DNA from 2 places in the Lautropia mirabilis genome. Region 2 is predicted to be linked to the other one. Evidence: riboswitches for the same ligand, from Rfam matches in the RefSeq annotation. Region 2 holds a riboswitch; the other holds the start of a gene.
The links. Region 2 has a riboswitch for cobalamin ahead of nrdH (glutaredoxin-like protein NrdH). Riboswitches for the same ligand answer to the same signal wherever they lie in the genome.
Positions count from the first base shown of each region.

Region 1: linked by a shared signal. The riboswitch ahead of EL249_RS12495 (ABC transporter substrate-binding protein) and the one ahead of nrdH (glutaredoxin-like protein NrdH) in region 2 are both predicted to bind cobalamin.

Region 1 covers NZ_LR134378.1:3,035,037-3,039,218, forward strand. Annotated here, with positions in the region: gene dhbA (2,3-dihydro-2,3-dihydroxybenzoate dehydrogenase) at 1-195, shown strand, start outside; gene EL249_RS12490 (MFS transporter) at 298-1,557, opposite strand; cobalamin riboswitch at 1,906-2,140, shown strand; gene EL249_RS12495 (ABC transporter substrate-binding protein) at 2,445-3,464, shown strand; gene EL249_RS12500 (FecCD family ABC transporter permease) at 3,472-4,182, shown strand, end outside.
Region 2 covers NZ_LR134378.1:847,180-851,361, forward strand. Annotated here, with positions in the region: gene EL249_RS03410 (ferredoxin--NADP reductase) at 56-841, shown strand; cobalamin riboswitch at 1,245-1,502, shown strand; gene nrdH (glutaredoxin-like protein NrdH) at 1,652-1,873, shown strand; gene nrdI (class Ib ribonucleoside-diphosphate reductase assembly flavoprotein NrdI) at 1,882-2,301, shown strand; gene nrdE (class 1b ribonucleoside-diphosphate reductase subunit alpha) at 2,454-4,182, shown strand, end outside.

The DNA of each region.
Region 1 (4,182 bases), 980 kb from region 2:
ATGCTGGGGGACCCGGCCGGACAGCGCCGCCTGGTGGAGGGACTGCCGGAGCAGTACAAGCTGGGCATTCCGCTGGGCAAGATCGGCCGGCCGGACGATATCGCCGACGCGGTGCTGTTCCTGGCTTCAGATCAGGCCGGCCACATCACGATGCAGCAGATCGTGATCGACGGCGGGGCCACGCTGGGGGCCTGAGCATCCGGGCCCGCGACGCCTGCGCCTGCCTCGGCGGGTCGGGGCGGTGCCGGCGGTGCGTGTTCCAACGTGTGCTTTCTGTCCTGTCGGGAGCTGAACCCGTTACCGCCCCCGAGAGGCCACCCGCAGGATGCCCAGCGCCACCATGGCGATGAGTGCGGCGATGGCAACGACGCCGAAGATGTCGGGCAGACTCATCTGGCGGGCCGTGAGATCGGCCACCAGGAAGGAGCCGGCGATGCCGCCAAAGCGGCCGATGCCCAGCATCCAGGCCACGCCGGTGGCACGGCCTTCGGTGGGGTAGAAGCCTGCGGCCAGCGCCGGCATCGAGGCCTGGGCGGCGTTCATCACCAGGCCAGCCACGAAGACCACGGCCATCAACACGCCATGGCCGCCAATGGCCTGCCCGATGGCCCAGACGGACAGCGCCGTGGCGCCGTAACCCAGCGCCAGCACGCTGCTGCCGTCGAAGCGGTCCATCAGCCAGCCCAGGGCAATGGCGCCCACGCCGCCCAGCGGGAACAGCGCCGTGATCAGCGATGCGGTGCGCGGATCCATGCCGCTTTCGCGGAACAGCACGGGCATCCAGTTGATGAGGGCATAGAAGACCACCAGCCCCATGAAGTAGGCCAGCCACAGCATCAGCGAGCCCAGCCGGAACGGGCGCGAGAGCACCAGGGCAATGCTGCGGGGGGCCTGCGCCTGGGCACGATCGTGCCCGTCCTGGCGGGTCTGCAGGTAACGCAATGATTCGGGCAGCCAGATTGCCAGGGCCGGCAGTAGGACAAGCGGTGCGACGCCGCCCAGCTGCAGCACGCTGCGCCAGCCCAGTGCAGGAATCATCCAGCCGGCCAGAAAGCCGCCCAGCGCTGCTCCCAGGGGAAAGCCACAGAACATGGCATTGGTGATGAAGGCGCGCCGTGCCGGGGGGCTGCATTCACTGACCAGCGTGACGGCGTTGGGCATGGCCGCCCCCAGTCCCACGCCGGTGATGAAGCGCAGCGCCGTGAGCGTGGTCAGATCCGGCGAGAAGGCCGAAGCCAGGCAGGCGGCGCCGAACACCGCCACCGAACCGATGAGCGCCAGGCGCCGTCCCCAGCGATCGGCCAGCGGCCCCGCCATCAGGGCACCAGCAGCCAGGCCGAACAGTGCCGCACTGAGCACGGGGGCCAGGGCCGGCTTGGCCACGCCCCAGTCCTGCATCAGCGAGGGGGCAATGTAGCCGATGGCGGCCGTGTCGAAGCCGTCGAACAGCACCACCAGAAAACACATCAGGAAGACGCGCCAGCGGACGGCATCCACAGGCTGGCTGTCGGAAACGTGCTGCGGCCGTGCTGTCGGCCGGATCTTGGAATCGGGCATGTTGAGGATCTTCTGGCGTCGTGTCCGATGGCTCAGGAGGACTTGGGCAAAATCGGGCGCTTTCAGGGCGGGAGGTGGGCATCAGCCCCGACCGCCGGCCAGGGCCCGGCACGGTCGCCTGATGGATGGACTGAAACACGCTATGGTAGCTGGTAGCGATTCCTTGACGCGGGCGTGCCTTTCCGGAAGCGGGCAGCGCTGGCCATCATTTGACGCTGGCAAGGTGCTTGCGTAGACTGTAGATGCTTTGGTTCCGCAGGGAAAGTCTGCAAATCTCAGACGTTCCCGGGGTCTGCATCACCCGTCTTTCGGCGTCACCACGCGCCATTAAAAGGGCTTCGAGGCAGATCCCACGGAAGTTGCCCGGGTGCTGTCGTCTGCCATCCACTGCACCCCGGCCACATAGGGAATCCAGCCGACATCCGGACATTGATGCCCGGCGCGGCACGAAATGGAACTGCCCCCGCAACTGTAGGCATGGAGCCTGTCCTCTCAGGACCACTGGACCCCGCTTCGGGTCCGGGAAGGCGAGGATCGGCGATGAAGTGCCAGTCAGGAGACCTGCCAAGGCAAGCTGTTGTTCATGGCCGGCGGGGTGTCCGGAGCAGTGAGCGATCCTTCTTGCACTCGGCGTTCCGGGGCTTTCCCGACTCCATGCCTTCCTGGCACCGTGCCATGGATTCCCGGTCATGCGTTCCGGGTTTCCTGCCTGCGATGTCCGGTGGGTGTACCGCCCTGATGATTCAGGCAGCGGGATGCCGGACACGCTTGCACGGCGCATGGTGGTCGTCACGACCGCCTGCCCATCGGCAGACACGCAAAAAGGTTCTCGCACCGCTCTTCCCTTCGACGGCCACAACCGTCACGACATCGAAGGAGCGAGAACCATGTCGACCCGTCATCACATTGCAGCCGCCTTGCTGGCCCTGGGGCTGGGCGGTCTTTCCCTGGGCGCACACGCCACCCACTATCCACTGAAGGTGGACAACTGCGGCTATACGCTGGAATTTTCCAAGGCACCGGGCTCGGTCATCACCGTGGGCCAGGCCGGTACCGAGATGCTGTATGCGCTGGGTCTGGGCAGCAAAGTGGCCGGCACGTCGGTATGGTTCAACCCGGTCCTGCCGAAGTTCAAGGACATCAATGCCAAGGTGCCGCGCCTGGCCGACAACGACCCGAGCTTCGAGGCCGTGGTGGAGAAGCGCCCGGGGCTGGTGGTCTCCCAGTTCGAGTGGCAGATCGGCAAGGAAGGCGTGGTGGCCACGCGCGAGCAGTTTCATGACCTGAAGATCCCCACCTACCTGATGCCATCGGACTGCGAGGGCAAGGACAATCTGATGGGCGCCGACGGCACGCGCATGAAGCCCTATGACATCGCGGCGCTGTACAAGAGCATTTCGCAACTGGCCGAGATCTTCGATGTGGAAGCAAACGGTCAGGCCCTGGTGGATGATCTGAAGGCACGCCAGAGCGTGGCCGTGCAGAAGGTGAAGGACTCGGGCATCAAGGATCTGTCGGCCGCCGTGTGGTTCTCCAGCGCCGACATGGACGTGGATCCCTACATGGCCGGCCAGCAGGGCGTGGCCGGCTACATGCTGAAGGAACTGGGTCTGCGCAACGTGGTGACCTCGGCCGAGGAGTGGCCGACCGTGGGCTGGGAAACCATCGCCAAAGCCAATCCCACCATTCTGGTGATTGCGCGCATGGACCGTCGGCGTTTCCCGGCGGATGACTACGAGAAGAAGCTGGAATTCCTGAAGAGTGATCCGGTGACGAAGCATATGGACGCCGTGAAGAACGGCCGCATCGCCATTGTCGATGCCGACGCACTGCAGGCCTCGATCCGTATTGCTGACGGCATGGAGGCGATTGCCGATGCCGTGGTGAAGGCCGGCGCGGCGCACTGAGGTGAGCATGCCCCCTGCCCTGGCGCGAGGATGGCTGCGCCGTCTGCTGCTGGCTCTCGTGGCACTGGTGCTGCTGCTGCCGGTGATGCTGCTGTGCATGTGGGCCGGCGAGATCCGCATGCCGGCCGGCACCATCGGTGACGTGCTGGCCAACCACCTGCTGGGTGCCGGCATCGAGGTCGATCCCATCGATGACGGCATTGTCTGGAACTATCGACTGACCCGCGCCATCGTGGCGGCCTGCTGCGGCGCGGGGCTGGCAGTGTCCGGCGTGGTGCTGCAGACGCTCCTGCGCAATACGCTGGCCGACCCCTACCTGCTGGGCATCTCGGCCGGCGCCTCCACGGGTGCCGTGCTGGTGGCAGTGGCCGGTGTGGGCGGCGGCGTGGTGTCGATGACGGTCGGCGCCTTCGCCGGCGCGGTGACGGCCTTTGCGCTGGTGGCGCTGCTGGCCCAGGCAGCCGGTGGCGGCGGACTGCGCAACAGCGGGCAGATCATTCTGGCTGGCATTGCGGGGTCGCAACTCTTCAATGCGCTCACTTCGCTGATCATCACCAAGTCGGGCAGTGCCGAACAGGCGCGCGGCATCATGTTCTGGCTGCTGGGCAGCCTGAGCGGCGTGCGCTGGCCGGATGTGCCCATCACGACCGTGGTGGCGGCGCTGGGGCTGGTGGTCTGCCTGCTGCATGCCCGGGCGCTGGATGCCTTCACCTTCGGG
Region 2 (4,182 bases):
CTGGCGCGCCTCTGCGTTGCCCGTCATCTGTTGCCGGGTGCTGCCCGGGTCATACATGAAATCGAAAGCATTCAGCGAAGAAGAGGTTCTGACCGTCCATCACTGGACCGATCGTCTGTTCAGTTTCACCACCACGCGTGACGAGGCGCTGCGCTTCAAGAACGGCCATTTCACGATGATCGGCCTGCCGCCGAAAGAGGGCGAGCGGCCGCTGCTGCGTGCCTACAGTATCGCCAGCGCCAACTACGAGGAGCAGCTGGAGTTCCTCAGCATCAAGGTGCCCGATGGTCCGCTGACCTCCAAGCTGCAGCACATCAAGCCCGGTGACAAGGTCATCGTCGGTCGCAAGCCCACCGGCACGCTGGTGACCGACTACCTGCTGCCTGGCAAGCGTCTGTGGCTGCTGGCCACCGGTACCGGCCTGGCCCCCTTCCTCAGCATCACGCGCGACCCCGAGACCTACGAGCGCTATGACCAGGTGATCCTGGTGCACGGCGTGCGTCAGGTGAACGAACTGGCCTACTACGACCTGTTCACCAAGGAGCTGCCGGAGCACGAATACCTGGGCGAGCTGATCAAGGGCAAGCTGCTGTACTACCCCACCGTGACCCGCGAGCCCTTCCGCAACCAGGGCCGCATCACCACCCTCATCGAGAACGGCAAGCTCAACGCTGACCTGGGCCTGCCGCCCTTCAACCGCGAGGAAGACCGCATCATGATCTGCGGCAGCCCCGAGATGCTGCGCGATCTGAAGGACATGTTCGAGAAGCGCGGCTTCGTCGAGGGCAACACCTCCACCCCGGGTGACTTCGTCATCGAGCGGGCCTTTGCCGAGCAGTGATCCTGCCCCGCACGGCGCCATGAGGTGCTCCGACGACCCTGCGTCGGCACCTCATGGCGTGCACCCTCCGGCGCCTTCCCTCATGCCGGATGAAGACGATGCCGATATCGTCAGACAGCCTTTCCCATCCGGCCACGCCCTCCTGATGTGGCCGGGATGGCACTGAGCCCACTCTTTCACCGCCCCGCCGACCCCTTTCCGACGGACGGTCGTGCAGCATCCACGCAACGTGGATGTTTTTGGAAAACCCTTTGCCCGCGGGCACTTGGCGCGTGTTCCTGCAAGGCGTGCAGAACTGTTGGCCATGCCGTTTGGCGTTCGCGCAACACCTTCCATGGTGTCTCATGGCATTTGAAGGCGCTACATATTGTGTCCGCGGGGTGGACGAACCCCATATCTTGGGTACAATGCGCTTCATCGAGGTTCCCGGGAGATCATCCCCGGGATGAAAAGGGAAGCCGGTGCGCATCCGGGAAGGTCGCCTCAAGGCCTTTCGCTCAGGGTGCAATGCCGGCGCTGCCCCCGCAACTGTAGGCGGTGAGCAAGGCTGGAAGGGGTCCGCACGGACTCTTCCTGAACCACTGGACCCATGGGGTCTGGGAAGGTTCCAGCCACGCAAGGACCCGCAAGCCAGGAGACCTGCCCCGATAGCCGCCGAAAGGCCGCCCATCTTCATGGCGGCAGTGCCTTTCGGCATGGATGACAACCCTGCGGTGGGCAGGAGCGGGTCATGGTGGATGGCGCCTGTCTGCGCGCGTCCGCCCGGACTGCTGCCGGCCCTTCGCTCCCCGTCTGAAGGAAATCCGGCCCATGACCGTCACCGTCTACTCCAAACCCGCCTGCGTTCAGTGCACCGCCACCACCCGTGCGCTGGATGCCCGTGGCATTGCCTACCAGCTGGTCGACCTGACCCAGGATGCCGTCGCCATGGCCCAGGTGCTGGCCATGGGCTACCGCCAGGCCCCCGTGGTCGTGGCCGGCGAAGCCCACTGGACCGGTTTTCGTCCTGACATGATCGGCCGCCTGGCCTGATATCCGCCATGGCGGTGCTGGTCTATTACTCCTCGGCCTCGGGCAACACCGAGCGCTTCATGCACAAGCTGGGCCTGCCGGCCATGCGCATTCCGGTGGATGAGTCCGCCCCGATGCCCGAGCCGAACGCGCCCTTCGTGCTGATCTCGCCCACCTACGCCGATGGCGAGGGGCACGGCGCCGTGGCCCGGCAGGTGATCCGCTTCCTGAACGATCCGGATCGCCGCCGTCTGCTGCGGGGGGTGATTGCCAGCGGCAACCGCAATTTCGGCACGACGTTTGCCCACGCCGGTCGGGTGATTGGCGACAAGTGTGGCGTGCCGGTGCTGTACCGCTTCGAGCTGGCCGGCACCGAGCTGGATGTGGTGCGAGTGCGTGAAGGCCTGGAGCGATTCTGGGCCAGTCTGGATGAGGTCGAGCCTGTCTGAATGCCAACACTTCATGGGCGCAGCCGCATGGGCGAAGGTGCCATGCGGACGCCATGACGGATAGGGCCGGACAGGGCCGATGGGACATGAAGGAAAGGGTGGGTGAGGGCGAAAAGGCCCCCGGTCGCCCATGATTGATGCAGGGAGAGAACATGACGGCTGCAAGCAGCTACGAAGCTTCCGATACGGGCGTGTCGGATGACGACAAACCGGGGCTGGACTACCACGCGCTGAACGCGATGCTGAACCTGTACGACGCGGACGGGAACATCCAGTTCGAGGCCGATCGTCGTGCGGCGCGCCAGTACTTCCTGCAGCACGTCAACCAGAACACGGTGTTCTTCCACAACCTGGATGAGAAGCTGCGCTATCTGGTGGACGAAGGCTATTACGATGCCGAAGTGCTTGACCAGTACTCGCGCAATTTCCAGCGCCATATCTGGGACGAGGCCTACAGCCGGAAGTTCCGCTTCCCCACCTTCCTGGGGGCCTTCAAGTACTACACCTCCTACACGCTGAAAACGCGCAACGGCCAGCGTTATCTGGAGCGCTTCGAAGATCGTGTGGTGATGGTGGCACTGACGCTGGCACGCGGCGACGAGCAGCTGGCGCTGCGTTTCATGGACGAGATCATCGGCGGTCGATTCCAGCCGGCTACGCCCACCTTCCTAAACGCCGGCAAGAAGAGCCGGGGTGAGCTGATCTCGTGCTTCCTGCTGCGCGTGGAAGACAACATGGAGAGCATCGGGCGTGCCATCAATTCGGCACTGCAGCTCTCCAAGCGGGGCGGTGGCGTGGCGCTGATGCTTACCAACCTGCGTGAGCTGGGAGCGCCCATCAAGGGTATCGAGAACCAGTCCTCCGGCGTGGTTCCGGTGATGAAGCTGCTGGAAGATTCGTTCTCGTATGCCAACCAGCTGGGTGCGCGGCAGGGCGCCGGTGCGGTGTACCTGAATGCCCACCATCCGGACATCCTGCGCTTCCTGGACACCAAGCGCGAGAATGCCGACGAGAAGATCCGCATCAAGACGCTGTCGCTGGGCGTGGTGATTCCGGACGTGACCTTCGAGCTGGCCAAGCGCAATGCCGACATGTACCTGTTCTCGCCGCATGACGTGGAAAAGGTCTACGGCAAGGCTTTCTCGGAAATTTCCGTCACCGAGAAATACGACGAGATGGTGGGGGACAAGCGCATCCGCAAGAAGAAGATCAACGCCCGCGAGTTCTTCCAGACGCTGGCCGAGATCCAGTTCGAGAGCGGCTATCCCTACATCATGTTCGAGGACACGGTGAACGCGGCCAACCCCATCGAGGGGCGCATCACCATGTCCAACCTGTGTTCGGAAATCCTGCAGGTCAACGAGGCGTCCACCTTCAACGATGATCTGAGCTATCGCCATCTGGGCACCGACATTTCCTGCAACCTGGGGTCGCTGAACATTGCAGCTGCCATGGATGGCCCGGATCTGGGCGCAACGGTGGAAGCGGCGGTGCGCGCGCTGACGGCCGTCTCGGAAATGTCGGCCATCGACAGCGTGCCTTCGGTGCGGCGTGGCAACGACGAGGCCCATGCGGTGGGACTGGGGCAGATGAACCTGCACGGCTTCCTGGCGCGTGAGCGCATTCATTACGGCAGCCCGGAAGGCATTGATTTCACCCGCGTGTACTTTGCCACGGTGGCCTACCACGCGCTGCGCGCTTCCAACCTGCTGGCCCAGGAAAAAGGCAGCACCTTCGTGGGGTTTGATCGGTCGAAGTACGCCGACGGCAGCTTCTTCGAGAAATACGTGACGCGCGACTGGCTGCCCGAGACCGAAACGGTACGGGAGCTGTTTGCGCGGATGGACGTGACGCTGCCCACGCGTGAGGACTGGGCAGCGT